One region of the Streptomyces sp. RKAG293 genome, then DNA from elsewhere that is predicted to be linked to it. Evidence: riboswitches for the same ligand, from Rfam matches in the RefSeq annotation. Region 1 holds a riboswitch; the other holds the start of a gene.

Region 1 (7,328 bases):
TCGGAGCCATGATCGCTGTCGCCATCTGGGTTGCGGCCCGGACCACGAAGGCCAAGAAGTCATGAGTCAGGACATGTCAGAGTCAGAAGAGAACCTGCCGAGTGAGCCGTCACACGCTCACGGGGGCGACGAGCCGGCAGTCCGCGGACACCACGAGTTCGCCGACCCCGGCCTTCCGCCCCACGAGCACCGCCGTCAGGACATCGACGAGCGTGCCGCGAAGAGCTCGGAACGCACCATCGCGTTCCTCTTCCTCCTGTCGATGCTGTCCACGATCGGCTTCATCGCCTGTTTCGTGGTCTTCCCCGTCGACAAGATCATCTACGTCTTCCCGTTCGGCCACGTCAGTGCGCTGAACTTCTCGCTCGGGCTGACGCTGGGTCTTGCCCTCTTCTGCATCGGCGCCGGCGCGGTCCACTGGGCCCGCACGCTGATGTCCGACGAGGAGCACGCCGCCGAGCGTCACCCGATTTCGGCCGAGCCCGAGGTCAAGGCCCAGGTGCTGGCCGACTTCGCGCAGGGCGCGAAGGAGAGCGGCTTCGGCCGCCGGAAGCTGATCCGCAACACGATGTTCGGCGCGCTGGCCCTGGTGCCGCTCTCCGGTGTCGTGCTCCTTCGTGACCTGGGACCGCTGCCGGGCGACAAGCTCCGGCACACCCTGTGGTCCAAGGGCAAGGTGCTGATCAACCAGAACACCAACAAGCCGCTCCGGCCCGAGGACGTTCCCGTCGGATCGCTCACCTTCGCCATGCCCGAGGGCCTGGAGGAGAACCAGGAGCGGTTCCAGCAGGAGATCGCCAAGGCCGCCCTGATGATCATCCGGCTCGAGCCGAACGACATCAAGGACAAGCGGGAGCGTGACTGGGCCCATGAGGGCATCGTCGCGTTCTCCAAGATCTGCACCCACGTCGGCTGCCCGATCAGCCTCTACGAGCAGCAGACGCACCACGTCCTCTGCCCGTGCCACCAGTCGACGTTCGACCTGTCCGACGGCGCCCGGGTCATCTTCGGCCCTGCCGGTCACGCCCTTCCGCAGCTGCGGATCAGCGTGAACGAGGAGGGCAACCTCATCGCCCTCGGCGACTTCACGGAGCCCGTCGGCCCGAGCTTCTGGGAGCGCGGATGAGTACCACCGCTGAAAACCCGCAGCGCCGGGGCAAAGCCCCGGCCGGCGAGCGGGTCGCCGACTGGGCGGATGGCCGTCTCGGCATCTACGGCCTGGCCAAGGCCAACATGCGCAAGATCTTCCCGGACCACTGGTCCTTCATGCTCGGTGAGATCTGCCTCTACAGCTTCATCATCCTCATCCTCACGGGTGTGTATCTGACGCTGTTCTTCCACCCCAGCATGGCCGAGGTCGTCTACGACGGCCCCTACGCTCCGCTGCAGGGCCAGCGCATGTCCGACGCGTTCGCGTCGACGATGCACATCAGCTTCGAGGTGCGCGGCGGCCTGCTGGTCCGCCAGATCCACCACTGGGCCGCGCTGATCTTCGTGGCCGCGATGCTCGTGCACATGATGCGCGTGTTCTTCACGGGCGCGTTCCGCAAGCCCCGCGAGGTCAACTGGGTCTTCGGCTTCCTGCTGCTGGTCCTCGGCATGTTCACCGGGTTCACCGGTTACTCACTGCCGGACGACCTGCTGTCGGGCACCGGTGTCCGGTTCATGGACGGCGCGGTGCTGTCCATGCCGGTCGTGGGCACGTACCTGTCGTTCTTCATGTTCGGCGGGCAGTTCCCCGGCACCGACTTCGTACCGCGCTTCTACTCGGTGCACATCCTGCTGCTGCCGGGCATCATGGCCGGTCTGCTGGTGGCCCACCTGATCCTGGTCTTCTACCACAAGCACACCCAGTTCCCGGGTGCCGGCAAGACGGAGAAGAACGTCGTCGGCATGCCGCTGCTGCCGGTGTACATGGCGAAGGCGGGCGGCTTCTTCTTCCTGGTCTTCGGTGTCATCGCCGCGGTCGCCTCGATCGCGTCGATCAACCCGATCTGGGCGATGGGCCCCTACCGGCCGGACCAGGTGTCCACCGGCGCCCAGCCCGACTGGTACATGGGCTTCTCCGAGGGCCTGATCCGTGTCATGCCGGGCTGGGAGATCAACGCCTGGGGCCACACCTTGTCCCTGGGTGTGTTCATCCCGCTGATGATCTTCCCGCTGGTACTCGTCGCGATCGCGGTCTACCCGTTCGTCGAGTCCTGGGTCACCGGGGACAAGCGGGAGCACCACCTGCTGGACCGGCCGCGCAACCACCCGGTCCGCACCGGCTTCGGTGCGGCCTGGCTGAGCTGGTACGGCATCCTGCTCGTCGGTGGCGGCAACGACCTCTGGGCGACGCACTTCCACCTGTCGCTCAACCAGATCACCTGGGTCGTGCGCATCGGGTTCTTCGTGCTCCCGGTGCTCGTGTTCGTCGCGACGAAGCGGATCTGCCTCGGCCTCCAGCGCCGCGACCGCGACAAGGTCCTGCACGGTCGCGAGACCGGCCTGATCAAGCGGCTGCCGCACGGTGAGTTCATCGAGGTGCACGAGCAGCTCTCCGCGGAGGCGCTGCACACGCTCACCGCGCACGACCAGCCGAAGCCGCTCGAAACCGGCCCCGAGGTCGACGAGAACGGCGTGGAACGCAAGATCGGCCCGATCACGAAGCTGCGCACCAAGCTGTCGCACGGCTTCTACGGCGAGGCCAGCCAGATCCCCAAGCCGACCCCCGAGGAGCACGCGGAGATCACCAGTGGCCACGGCCACCACTGATCGCCCGCTGATCCCTCACGCCGGCTGACGGCAACCTCGAAGGGCCCCGTCCATGACATGGACGGGGCCCTTCGCCGTGCCCGGCCACCGATAGGCTGGGCCCGCAGTATCGACCCGACCACCAGGAGTGTGGACCATGAGCGTTGTGACCCCGGCAGGCGGCGACAGCTCGGCGAACCCCTCATGGCCGGGCGTACTGAACCAGCTGCTGCGCGGCCATGACCTGACGGCCGACGACACCGCCTGGGCGATGGACCAGATCATGACCGGCGAGGCGACCGACGTCCAGATCGCCGGCTTCGCCATCGCGCTGCGCTCCAAGGGCGAGACCGTCGACGAGATGTCGGGCCTGGTCCGGGCGATGTACGCGCACGCCAACCTCATCGAGGTGCCGGGCCGGACGGTGGACATCGTCGGCACCGGCGGCGACCTCGCCAGGACGGTGAACATCTCCACCATGTCGGCGATCGTCGTGGCGGGCACCGGCGCCAAGGTCGTCAAGCACGGCAACCGCGCCGCGTCGTCGCAGAGCGGCTCGTCGGACGTGCTGGAGCGGCTCGGGGTCAATCTGGAGCTCACCCCGAAGCGGGTCGTGGAGGTCGCCGAGGAGGCGGGCATCACGTTCTGCTTCGCGGTGAAGTTCCACCCGGCGCTGCGGTACGCGGCGAAGGCCCGCAGGGAGCTCGGCGCCCAGACCACGTTCAACTTCCTCGGCCCGCTCACCAACCCGGCCCGGGTACGCGCCCAGGCCACCGGGGTCGCCGACGCCCGGATGGCGCCGATCATGGCCGGTGTGCTGGCCGAGCGGGGCTCCTCCGCGCTGGTCTTCCGCGGCGACGACGGGCTGGACGAGCTGACCACCACCGCGACCTCCCAGGTGTGGGTGGTCCGGGACGGCAAGGTCGACCAGGTCGCCTTCGACCCCCGTGACGTCGGGATCCCGCTGGTCCCCGTCGAGGCCCTGCGCGGCGCCGACGCCGCCTACAACGCCGAGGTGGCCCGCCGGCTGCTGGCGGGCGAGCGCGGCCCGGTCCGCGACGCGGTCCTCCTCAACTCGGCCGCCGCCCTGGTCGCCCTCGACCCCGGATCCGCCACCCTGGAGGTCCAGATCGCCGAGGGCATCAACCGCGCCGCCGAGGCCATCGACTCGGGCGCGGCCAGAATCGCACTGGAACGCTGGGTAGCGGCGAGCAACGCGTAACGCCCTTCCGGCGGATCATGAAGGGTTCTTTCCCGGCCTTCGGCCGGAGGGAGCCCCGCCGAGGCTTCCCCCGCCTTCGGCCGGGGAGAACCCCTGCAGCAGACGGCGCCTGGACCGCCCACGGCCCGCCGGACAGGCCCCAGCACCCGTCCGGTGGGTCACTCCCCGCTCCGCCGGACAGGCCCCCAGCGCCCGTCCGGTGGGTCACTCCCCGCTCCCCGCTCCGCTGGGCAGGCTCCGAGCACCCGCTCGCCGGGTCGCCTCCCGCTCCCCGGTCCGGGGGTCTCCGCGCCCCCGGACCGGGACGGTGCCTGCCCGTCCTGACGGCGGGCTTCCCCGCTCCCGGACCGGGACGAGGCCTGCTCGTCCTGACGGCGCGCTTCCCTCCGGCCCGTCCGGAGGACCGTCCGCATCGCGGAATGCCGCTTGCCGTCGGCAGGACAGCTGGCATACTTCTCGTCAGGTCACGAGTGACAGCGATTTGGCCCTGGCTTGCTGTCCGGCAACCCTCCGTCCGTGGCGGGGTGCCCCAGGTGATGACCGGGCCGTAGGCGAGGTGTCTACGGCAAGCGCGGGCCCCTTCGCGATGCTTCCGGGGTCCAGGTCCCTGAGGAGCTCCGTCATGTCCGTGCACCCCGTTTCCACCTGCACCCCCGGTTCCGTGGCCACCGCTCCCCTCGAGGTGCTCGGCCGTGACGTCCGGGTCCCGCTGGTGACCGGCGGCGAGGTCACCTACGCCGCCCTGGACTACGCGGCCAGCGCGCCCGCCCTGCAGCGGGTCTGGGACGACGTCGCCGCGTACGCGCCCTACTACGGCAGCGTGCACCGCGGGGCCGGGTACCTGTCGCAGCTCTCCACCGACCTGTTCGAGCAGAGCCGGGCGACGGTGGCCGACTTCCTGGGCTGCCGGGAGGGCGACCAGGTGGTCTTCACCCGCTCGACCACCGACTCGCTGAACCTGCTGGCCTCGGTGCTCCCGGCCGGCACCCAGGTCTTCGTCTTCGAGACCGAGCACCACGCGTCGCTGCTGCCGTGGCGGGACGCGCGGGTCACCTACCTGACCGCGCCCCGCACCCCGGAGCAGGCCGTCGCCTCGCTGGAGTCGTCGCTCGCGCGGCGCGACCCCGATGCGCCCGCGCTGGTGTGCGTGACCGGCGCCTCGAACGTCACCGGTGAGCTGTGGCCGGTCCGCGAGCTGGCCGACGCGGCGCACGCGCACGGTGCCCGCATCGTGCTGGACGCCGCGCAGCTCGCCCCGCACCACCCGGTGGACATCGCGGAGCTGGACGTGGACTGGGTGGCGTTCTCCGGGCACAAGCTCTACGCACCGTTCGGCTCCGGCGTGCTGGCCGGCCGGGCGGACTGGCTGCAGGAGGCCGAGCCGTACCTGGCGGGCGGCGGCGCGAGCCGCAAGGTCGCGCGGCGCGCCGACGGCGGGGTGGACGTCGAGTGGCACACCACCGCGGCCCGGCACGAGGCCGGATCGCCGAACGTCATCGGCGTGTACTCGATCGCCTCGGCCTGCCGGGCGCTGACCGAGGCGGGCTTCGACTCGCTCGTGGAGCGGGAGCAGGGCCTGGTCACCCGGGTCCGCGCGGGACTGGCAGAGGTGCCGCAGGTCAGGGTGCTGTCGCTGTTCGGCGACGACGCGCCCCGGGTCGGCGTCATCTCGTTCGTCGTGGACGGCTGGAACAGCTCGCACTTCGCCGCCGCGCTGTCCGCCGAGTACGGCATCGGGGTGCGCGACGGCCTCTTCTGCGCCCACCCGCTGGTCCGCACCCTGCTGGGCAGCGAGCCGACCGAGCCGGGCGAGTGCGGATCCCCGGAGACCGAGCCGGGGGAGAAGTCGCTCAACGCGATCCGCGTGAGCTTCGGGGCGGGCACGCCCGACGAGCACGTGGACCGCTTCCTGGGCGCCGTCACGGAACTCGTGAGGGACGGCGCCCAGTGGAACTACCGCACCGAGGACGGCCGCTGCGTGCCCGCCCGCGACTGAGCGGCCGGCTGCGCCGGGAAGCGGCCGGACGCGTCAGCCTTCGAGGCCGATCGCGAAGGCCGCTTCCAGGTCGTGCTGCGAGTACGTGCGGAACGCGACATGCGTGTCGGTGGCCTCGACGCCGGGGATCTTGCTGATCCGGCCCGGGATGACGTCCGCGAGGTCGTCGTGCCGGGAGACCCGGACCATGGCGACCAGGTCGTACGTCCCGGTGACCGAGTAGACCTCGCTGACGCTGTCCAGGGCGGCGATCGCCTCGGCGATCTCCGGGATCCGGTCGACGCTGGTCTTGATGAGCACGATCGCGGTGATCACGGCTGTAGGTCTCCTTGGGTCGCCCTGGCTGCGGTCTCCAGCTTAGGGCTTCGGCGGAAGCACACCCAGGCGGCCAGGAAGCCGAAGACGAAGCCCACCACGTGGGCCAGATAGGCGACCCCGGGCCCCGACTGGCTGGTCTGGGCGGCCAGCCACTGCAGCGCGAACCAGAAGCCGAGGACCATCCAGGCCGGGAAGCGCAGCGGGAGGAAGAAGAGGAACGGGAACAGGCTCGTCACCCGTGCCCTGGGGTAGAGGTAGAGGTACGCGCCGAGCGTCCCGGAGATCGCGCCGGAGGCGCCGATCAGGCTCTGCGTCGAGTCGGCGCCGGCGAGCGCGAAGCCGTACGTGGCGAGGTATCCGGCGGCCAGGAAGAACAGCAGATACCGGAAGCGGCCCATGCGGCTTTCGACGTTGTCGCCGAAGACGTACAAAAACAGCATGTTGCCGATCAGATGCAGCCAACTTCCATGGACGAACATCGCGGTGAGCACCGACGGGAAGGCCGTTTTGGTGAACGCGTGCGGGGTCGGGCAGCCGGCGGGGAGTCCCAGCCGGTCCAGCGGCAGCTGGCCGTGGAACAGCTCGGCGGGGATGACTCCCCAGCGGTCGAAATAGACCGCCTGGGCGCACTGGAGCTGGTCACCCGTGCCGTAGGAGGGGTTGAACCCCGAGATCGGACCGAGCAGGAACACCACCGTGCACAGGGCGATCAGGGCGTACGTCACCACGGGAGTGCGGCGGACCGGGTTCTTGTCGTAGACCGGGATGACCATGTACCGATCATGACGGACCGGGCGTATCGGTCAGGGGGCGCCTCGCCGCAGCGCCGCCCGCCGTGGAGGCCGTAGGGTAACCGGAACGCGCGCGTACGCCACGTGCCGACCCGAAAGTCCCGAAAGAGGTGTCCGCCCGATGCCGGTTCCCCTGCCGACCGCGACGACCCGGTGGCGCTGCACGCTGTGCGGCAACCTGACCCGGTTCGATGTCACGCGTTCGACCAAGGTCGTCGAGTACGTCCACCTGGACCTCGCCGGTGAGGCGAAGGTCGAGGAGACC
Region 2 (7,328 bases), 1.4 Mb from region 1:
GGGGAACGCCGGACGAGCCTGCCCGACGCGTCGTACAGATAGTCCAGTGTCCTGGTGTTGAAGTCGGTTTCGCGAATGACGCGGCCCGCTTCGTCATGGGTGTAAGACCAGGTCAAGCCTTGCGCGTTGACGACCTCTGTAAGCCGCAGCTCCGTGTCATAGCTGAACTCCAGTCGGGAACCGTCCGGTTCGGTGCGCGCGCGGACCAGGCCGAAGTGACCGATCTCGTACCGGGTGGTGCTGCCTGTCGTATCAGTATGGGCAACCAGGTTGCCCTCGTCGTTGTACTCCCAGTGCTCGGCGCTGCCGTCCGGCAGCACCCGGCGCCGAGGCCGGCCCTCGTCTCCCCACTCCAGGACTGTGGACGCACCTCCCGCGTCGGTGACGCGAGCGATCCGGCCGTCAGGATCGCGCTGATACCGGGTCACGGCGCCCAGCGCGTCGGTGACCGCCACCGGCAGCCCGGCATGGTCCGTGTCGATGTACGCCGTGGATCCGAGCGCGTCCGTGACCGATATCAGATGCCCTTGATCATTGCGGCCGTACGTGGTCGTGGCGCGAACGGGGTCCGTGACGGTCAGCAGGTTGCCCCGCTCGTCGTAACCGCGCTCCCAACAGGAACCATCGAAGTCCTTGACGCGGACCGGAAGCCCCAGGTCGTTGTACTGCGTGGTGGCGGTCGCTCCGTCCGGACGGGTGACCGTGACCGGATTGCCGGCGGAGTCGTACTCGTAAAGCGTCGTGCGGCCGAGTGGGTCGGTGAGCGACAGCAACCTGTCCTGGCTGTCCCAGGAACGCAGCGTGAGATTGCCCAGCGAGTCGGTCTCCGAGACGAGTTGATACGCCTCGTTCATCGTGAACGTCTTCGCGTGGCCGAGTGAGTCCGTCACACGAGTAGTGCGCGTCTCATCGTCATAGGCCAGCGAGCCGGACAGAAACCCGCCGGAGCCCTCGGCGCGGACGCACCTGCCCTGGTCATCGTAGGAATACGTGTAGGCGGTGTCGCTCCGGTCGGTCCAGCCGGTGATCCGGCCTTCGGCATCGTAGGAGAAGACGAGTGGATGTCCCGTCGCGCCGTACGCCTTGATGAGACGGCCCGCGTCGTCGTACGCGAAGCGCTGAAGAACGGGCCTGTCCGAACCGCCCAGCAGGCGAAGTTCCGTGATGCGGCTGTTCGTCGTCTCGACCTGAACCCGGTAGCCCGCGCTGTGCCGGATCTCGGCGAGTGAGCCGTCGTCGGCGTGGTCGAAGTCGATGCGGTTGCCATTGCGATCCGTCAGAGTCCGGAGCGGTAGCTCCATGGTCTGTGGATCTGTCGGGGGCAGCTTCGGCCCGGACGGATCGAAGTGCAGTATGTGACCGGCCGCGATGTCCGTGATGGTGATCGGGCCGCCAGGCGTGCCGTCCCAGGCCAGCGGCCACTGCGGTCCCACGACGGGCAGGGTCATGCCGTTGGACACCGGGACCGGGTAGTACAGGGTCGACCCGTCTTCGGCGTGGAAGATCACTCCCTGGTCGTCGATCACCAACCGCTGATCGACGGTTGAAGCCCAGGACGCTCCGAACCGCCGACCCGCGCGATAGGACGACACGTGCACGCGTTTCAGCAGGAACGGCAGCACGCCTGGCAGGGACACATCCGCCTGGACCAGCAGAACGTCGCCAGTGGCGACATCGATCGGGTCGAGTTCGCACGGCTTGCCGTCGAGGGCCTTCCCCTCCTTGCGGAGTCCTGACAAGCCCTTCCGGAAGGCGCCGGCGAGGTCGCCGAGGTGACTGCCCATGCCCTTCATCAGCTTCGGCAGGCTCTTGGCCATCTTGAGCAGGCCGCCGGCGGTGGTGAGGCCCTTGAACATCGGGATGCAGTCCAGGGCGGCGAACGCCACATCCCAGAGCGATGCCTTGCCTTGCGCGTATTTGACGAGGGTGTCGGCGAGGACGACGAGGGCGGCGGCCAGCACGATCCAGGCCAGCGGGCCGCCGATGATCATGACGACGATGCCGAGGACGGCGACGATGACCTTGCAGACGGCGACGATGTCGTCCCAGTGGTCGGCGACCCAGTCGACCGCCTTCTCCCACCAGTGCTTGTTCTTGATGCCCGCGTCCGACGCCTCGTGCAGGGCGTGCTCCGCGGTCGACGCGGCGGTGTCCCGCAAATGGGCCGCCTGAGCGGCGAGCTCCTTCGCCGCGTCCAGGCGTTGCTGGGCGTCGTGGACGGCGGTGTTGGCGGACTTCTGCGCGTTCGAGGCGTCCAACGCGTTGCGGGTGGCGGTGCGGACCTCATCGGCGGACGGCGGCTCCACGCCCGGCTTCGGGTCGGCCTGGTACTCCTTGGACTTGTCCCCGGCGCGTTTGACCCAGTCGTTCGCGGTGCCCTGGGTGGTCTTGGCGGCGTCCAGGTCCTGCCGGGCGGTACGGCCCTGGGCCAGCGCGCGGTCGGCGTCGGCCTGCGCGGTCTCCAGCTTCGGCCAGTACGTCTCCAACGCCCCGGACGCCAGCCGGTAGGACTTCTCCAGCTTGGTCAACTCGCCCGGCAGATCCCCGAACTGCTCCCGGTAGGCGTCCCCCGCCAGCCCGGCCCAGTCCTGGACCGCGTTGTTGCCGCTCAGGCCCTTGACCGACCGCAGCGCCGACGAGACATCGTCGGCGAAGTCGCCCAGCTTGCGGGCGAGTTCCTTCACCTCGAACGGATCACCCGGCACCGGATCCCGGTCCAGATCCAGCACATGCCAATCCGTCGGACGATTCGCCACGCTTCTCCCCCGTGTGTGGTCAACTCCGCTTCGATTCTTGCATTCTGGAAACGCGGGGCGACCTGGGGGAGGAAAGTTGTCGACGCTCTGTTACGCCGCCGTCCGGATCCGGCCTACTCCAGCGCGGACAGTTGCGCCAGGAACCACTGCTCCGGCGGCAGTGCCGTCGCCGCTGCCGCGAGGCGCTTCGTTCGCTCGGCGCGCTCGTCGTTCGGCATCGTGAGGGCGTCGTGCAGGGCGCGGGCCGTGGAGCGCAGGTCGTACGGGTTCACGACCAGGGAGTCGTCGCCGAGCTCCTCGAACGCTCCCGCCTCGCGGGAGAGGACCAGCACGACCCCGTCGTCGGAGACGACCGGGATCTCCTTCGCCACGAGGTTCATGCCGTCGCGGATCGGGTTCACCAGTGCCACGTCGGCCAGACGGTACGCGGCCAGGGAGCGCGCGAAGTCGTCCTTGACGTGCAGGAGGAGCGGCTGCCAGTCGGCCGTGCCGAAGTCCGCGTTGATCTCGTCGGCGACGCGCTGCACTTCGGCGGTGTACTCGCGGTACACCGCGAGATCGTGCCGCGACGGGTAGGCGAAGGCGATGTGCACGACGCGCTCGCGCCACTCCGGGTGCTCGGTGAGCAGCTGCCGGTACGCGAGGAAGCCGCGCACGATGTTCTTGGAGAGCTCGGTGCGGTCGACGCGGACGATCGTGCGGCGGCCGGGGCCGATGTCGGAGCGCAGGGCGGCCAGCCGCTCCTCGACGTCGTCCCGGTGCGAGCGCTCCCGCAGGAAGTCGGCGTCGGCGCCGAGGCCGTGCACGCCGATCCGGGTGGTGCGGCCCTCGTGGGTGACGGTCAGCTCCCCGGCGGCGTCCTGGCCGACGTCCGCGCCGAGCACGTCCGCGCAGCAGGCGGCGAAGGCCTCGGCCCACCGCCGGGTGAGGAACGCGGCGCGGTCGGCGCCGAGGATGCCGGTGAGGAGCTGCGCGCCGATGTCGTCGGGCAGCAGGCGGTAGTAGTCCGGCGGCGCCCACGGGGTGTGCGAGAAGTGCCCGATGCGGAGGTCGGGCCGGCGCTCGCGCAGCATCGCGGGGGCCAGCGACAGGTGGTAGTCCTGCACGAGGACGGTGGCGCCCTCCGCGGCCTCCTCGGCGAGCGCGTCCGCGAAGGCGGCGTTGTACGTCTCGTAGGAGGCCCAGTCCTGCCGGAAGTCCTCGTCGAAGAGGGGTTCCAGGTGGGTCTGGAAGAGCAGGTGGTGGACGAACCACAGCACGGAGTTGGCGATGGAGTTGTAGGCGGCGGCGAAGACGTCCGGCTCGATGCCGAGCATGCGCGTCTGCGCGTCGCCCTCGCCGCGGCGGACCGCTTCGCGGTCGCCCTCGCTCATGGCGGCGCACACCCAGACGGCGCCGGCGTCGGGGCCGATCGCGCTGAGGCCGGAGACCAGCCCGCCGCCGCCGCGCTTGGCGGTCAGCGTGCCGTTCTCTCCGAGGGTGTACGAGACGGGCCCGCGGTTGGAGGCGACGAGGATCGGGGCTGCGCGGTGAGCGACCATGCCGCCAGCCTAGCCACGTGTCCTGCGACGCAAACGTGGTGGCGGCTTCGCCGCGGGGGTGGATGCGGGGCCGGGCCCTCCGGGAGGGGGCATCGGCGGTTCAGCCCGTGCGGCGTGCCTCGCGGTGGGTCGTGTATTCGGGGATGGTGATCATCGGGGGGCGTTCCTCGGCCGCCACCTGGTGGGTGCGGGGGGCGAAGCCGCCGTCCGGGCCCCGGTCGAACTGGGTGAGGACCGGGCGGACGAGCTGGCCGCGGGCGAGGCGGACCTGGGCGGTGCGGTAGATCGTCGCGGCCATGCGGCCGAGGGCCTGGCCGTCCTGGTGGCGGTGGTGGCGGACACCGACGTCCACCTGGGCCAGCGCGTCGAGGCCGACGGTGTTCAGGGCGTCGATGAGCATGCCGAGCTCGACGCCGTAGCCGACCGGGAAGGGCAGCCTCTCCAGCAGGGAGCGGCGGGCCGCGTACTCGCCGCCGAGGGGCTGGACGAAGCCCGCGAGGAGGGGCCAGTGGAGGTTGAGCAGGGGGCGGGCGACAAGCTCGGTGACGCGGCCGCCGCCGGCCGGCACGATCGTGTCGCCGGTCTCCAGCGGGCGGTCGTACATCGCCTTGACCAGCTGGACGCCGGGCTCGGTCAGGAGGGGCCGATGATTCCGTAGACGAAGCGGGCGTCGAAGTCGCGCAGGTCGGCGTCGATGAAGCAGACGATCTCGCCGCTCGTCACCAGCAGTGACCGCCACAGCACCTCGCCCTTGCCGGGCACCGCGGGCAGGTCGGGGAGTATCTCGTCGCGGTGCACGACCCGGGCTCCGGCGCGCGCCGAGACCTCCGCCGTACGGTCCGTGGAGCCTGAATCGAGCACGATCAGCTCGTCCACCAGGGGCACGGGACCGCTCATGAGCTCGTCGCGGATGGTGCGGACGATCGCACCGACCGTGGCCTCCTCGTCGAGGGCGGGCAGCACCACGCTCACCGTGCCCCGGTCGCCCGCGGAACGCTTGGCCGCGAGCAGCCGGTCGAGGGGCCGGTCGGCGGCGGACCAGGACCGTCGATCGAGCCAGCGCTCCACCTCTTGCAGCACGTGCCTGACTCCCTGATGTGTGTGTCGGGGGCGGAATCCACCCCGTGTGGGGACCCGCGTGACCCATCTCGCGGTTCGGACGACTATCTCAAGTGTCCGGCTCGTCGGTTACAGTCTTGAACAACGCGAGTGACCACCGCATGCCGGGGGTCACCACGGAAAACAAATGCCCGGGTGAGAGCCCGGTGCCACAGCGCTCATCCAGAGGGACTGAGGGAACGGCCCGCAGAAGTCCCGGCAACCCTCCCGCCACATCTCGTCGTCGACGACGCGAGGCCAGGTGGGGAAGGTGCCAATTCCGTCTCGTGGCGATCGTCGCCGCGGGGAAGATGAGGAGAAAGGGCCTCGCCGTCATGGCTGTGCAGACCATCGACAACACCACTGAAGCCACCCCGGACACCGGACCCGCTTTCGGACCCGCCGTAGCGCTCTCCTGCCGCGAGTGCGGAGAACGCGTTCCGCTCGGTCCGGTCTTCGCGTGCCAGGAGTGTTTCGGGCCGCTCGAAGTGGCCTACGACCTCCCCACCGGTGACCCGGAAGCGCTGCGCAAGCAGATCGAGTCCGGCCCGGCGAACATCTGGCGCTACGCGCCGCTGCTGCCCGTTCCGGCGGACGTGGTCGACAAGCCCAATCTGAACCCGGGCTGGACCAAGCTCGTCAAGGCCGACAACCTGGCCCGCGAGCTGGGCGTCACCGGCGGCCTGTACGTCAAGGACGACTCCGGCAACCCGACGCACTCCTTCAAGGACCGCGTCGTCGCCATCGCCCTGGAGGCCGCCCGCACCTTCGGCCTCACGACGCTCTCCTGCTCCTCCACGGGCAACCTGGCGGGTGCCGTCGGCGCCGCCGCCGCCCGTGCCGGGTTCCGCTCCTGTGTGTTCATCCCGCACGACCTGGAGGCCGGCAAGGTCGTCATGGCCGCGGTGTACGGCGGCGAGCTGGTCGGCATCGAGGGCAACTACGACGATGTGAACCGGTTCTGCTCCGAACTGATCGGCGACCCGATCGGCGAGGACTGGGGCTTCGTCAACGTCAATCTGCGTCCGTACTACGGCGAGGGCTCCAAGACCCTGGCGTACGAGATCTGCGAGCAGCTCGGCTGGCGGCTGCCGGACCAGATCGTCATCCCCATCGCGTCCGGATCGCAGCTCACGAAGATCGACAAGGGCCTGCAGGAGCTGATCAAGCTCGGGCTGGTCGAGGAGAAGCCCTACAAGATCTACGGTGCGCAGGCCGAGGGCTGCTCCCCGGTCTCCGCGGCCTTCAAGGCCGGCCTCGATGTGGTGCGCCCGGTGAAGCCGGACACCATCGCCAAGTCGCTGGCGATCGGCAACCCGGCCGACGGCCCGTACGTGCTCGACATCGCCCGCCGCACCGGCGGAGCGGTCGAGGACGTCACCGACGAGCAGTGTGTGGCCGCGATCAAGCTGCTGGCCAGGACCGAGGGGATCTTCGCCGAGACCGCGGGCGGGGTGACGGTCGGTGTGCTGCAGAAGCTCATCGAGACCGGTCAGCTCGACCCGGCCCTGGAGACCGTCGTCCTCAACACCGGTGACGGCCTGAAGACCCTCGACGCGGTCGCTCCGACCACCGGCCCGACCGCCGTCATCCGCCCGACCCTTGCCGCGTTCCGAGAGGCTGGCCTCGCATGAGTGCTTCTGTTCGTATTCCGACCATTCTCCGCACCTATACCGGCGGCCAGTCGGAAGTCCCGGCCGAGGGTTCGACGCTCTCCGAGATCCTTGAGTCGCTGGAGAAGAACCACACGGGTATTTCGGCGCGCGTTCTCGACGACACGGGCAAGCTGCGTCGCTTTGTGAACGTCTATGTGAATGACGACGACGTGCGCTTTTCCGAAGGTCTGCAGACCTCGGTTCCGGACGGCGCGAATGTCTCGATCATTCCGGCGGTAGCCGGAGGCTGACCTCCGTCCCTACCCAGCCCCGCGTGA

The links. A riboswitch is a leader RNA that binds a small molecule or an ion and turns the genes downstream of it on or off. The one in region 1 is predicted to bind S-adenosylmethionine.
Region 2: linked by a shared signal. The riboswitch ahead of thrC (threonine synthase) and the one ahead of LNW72_RS12565 (aminotransferase class V-fold PLP-dependent enzyme) in region 1 are both predicted to bind S-adenosylmethionine.

The regions. Positions count from the first base shown of each region.
Region 1 is NZ_JAJOZB010000001.1:2,838,433-2,845,760, reverse strand. It holds partial or broken gene LNW72_RS12585 (c-type cytochrome) at 1-65, shown strand, start outside; gene LNW72_RS12580 (ubiquinol-cytochrome c reductase iron-sulfur subunit) at 74-1,126, shown strand; gene LNW72_RS12575 (cytochrome bc complex cytochrome b subunit) at 1,123-2,757, shown strand; gene trpD (anthranilate phosphoribosyltransferase) at 2,894-3,958, shown strand; SAM riboswitch class IV at 4,421-4,536, shown strand; gene LNW72_RS12565 (aminotransferase class V-fold PLP-dependent enzyme) at 4,581-5,954, shown strand; gene LNW72_RS12560 (Lrp/AsnC family transcriptional regulator) at 5,988-6,269, opposite strand; gene LNW72_RS12555 (rhomboid family intramembrane serine protease) at 6,266-7,045, opposite strand; gene LNW72_RS12550 (hypothetical protein) at 7,185-7,328, shown strand, end outside.
Region 2 is NZ_JAJOZB010000001.1:4,226,090-4,233,417, reverse strand. It holds gene LNW72_RS18555 (RHS repeat-associated core domain-containing protein) at 1-2,756, opposite strand, end outside; gene LNW72_RS18550 (trehalose-6-phosphate synthase) at 2,870-4,297, opposite strand; partial or broken gene LNW72_RS18545 (glucosyl-3-phosphoglycerate synthase) at 4,398-5,377, opposite strand; SAM riboswitch class I at 5,572-5,713, shown strand; gene thrC (threonine synthase) at 5,731-7,029, shown strand; gene LNW72_RS18535 (ubiquitin-like small modifier protein 1) at 7,026-7,301, shown strand.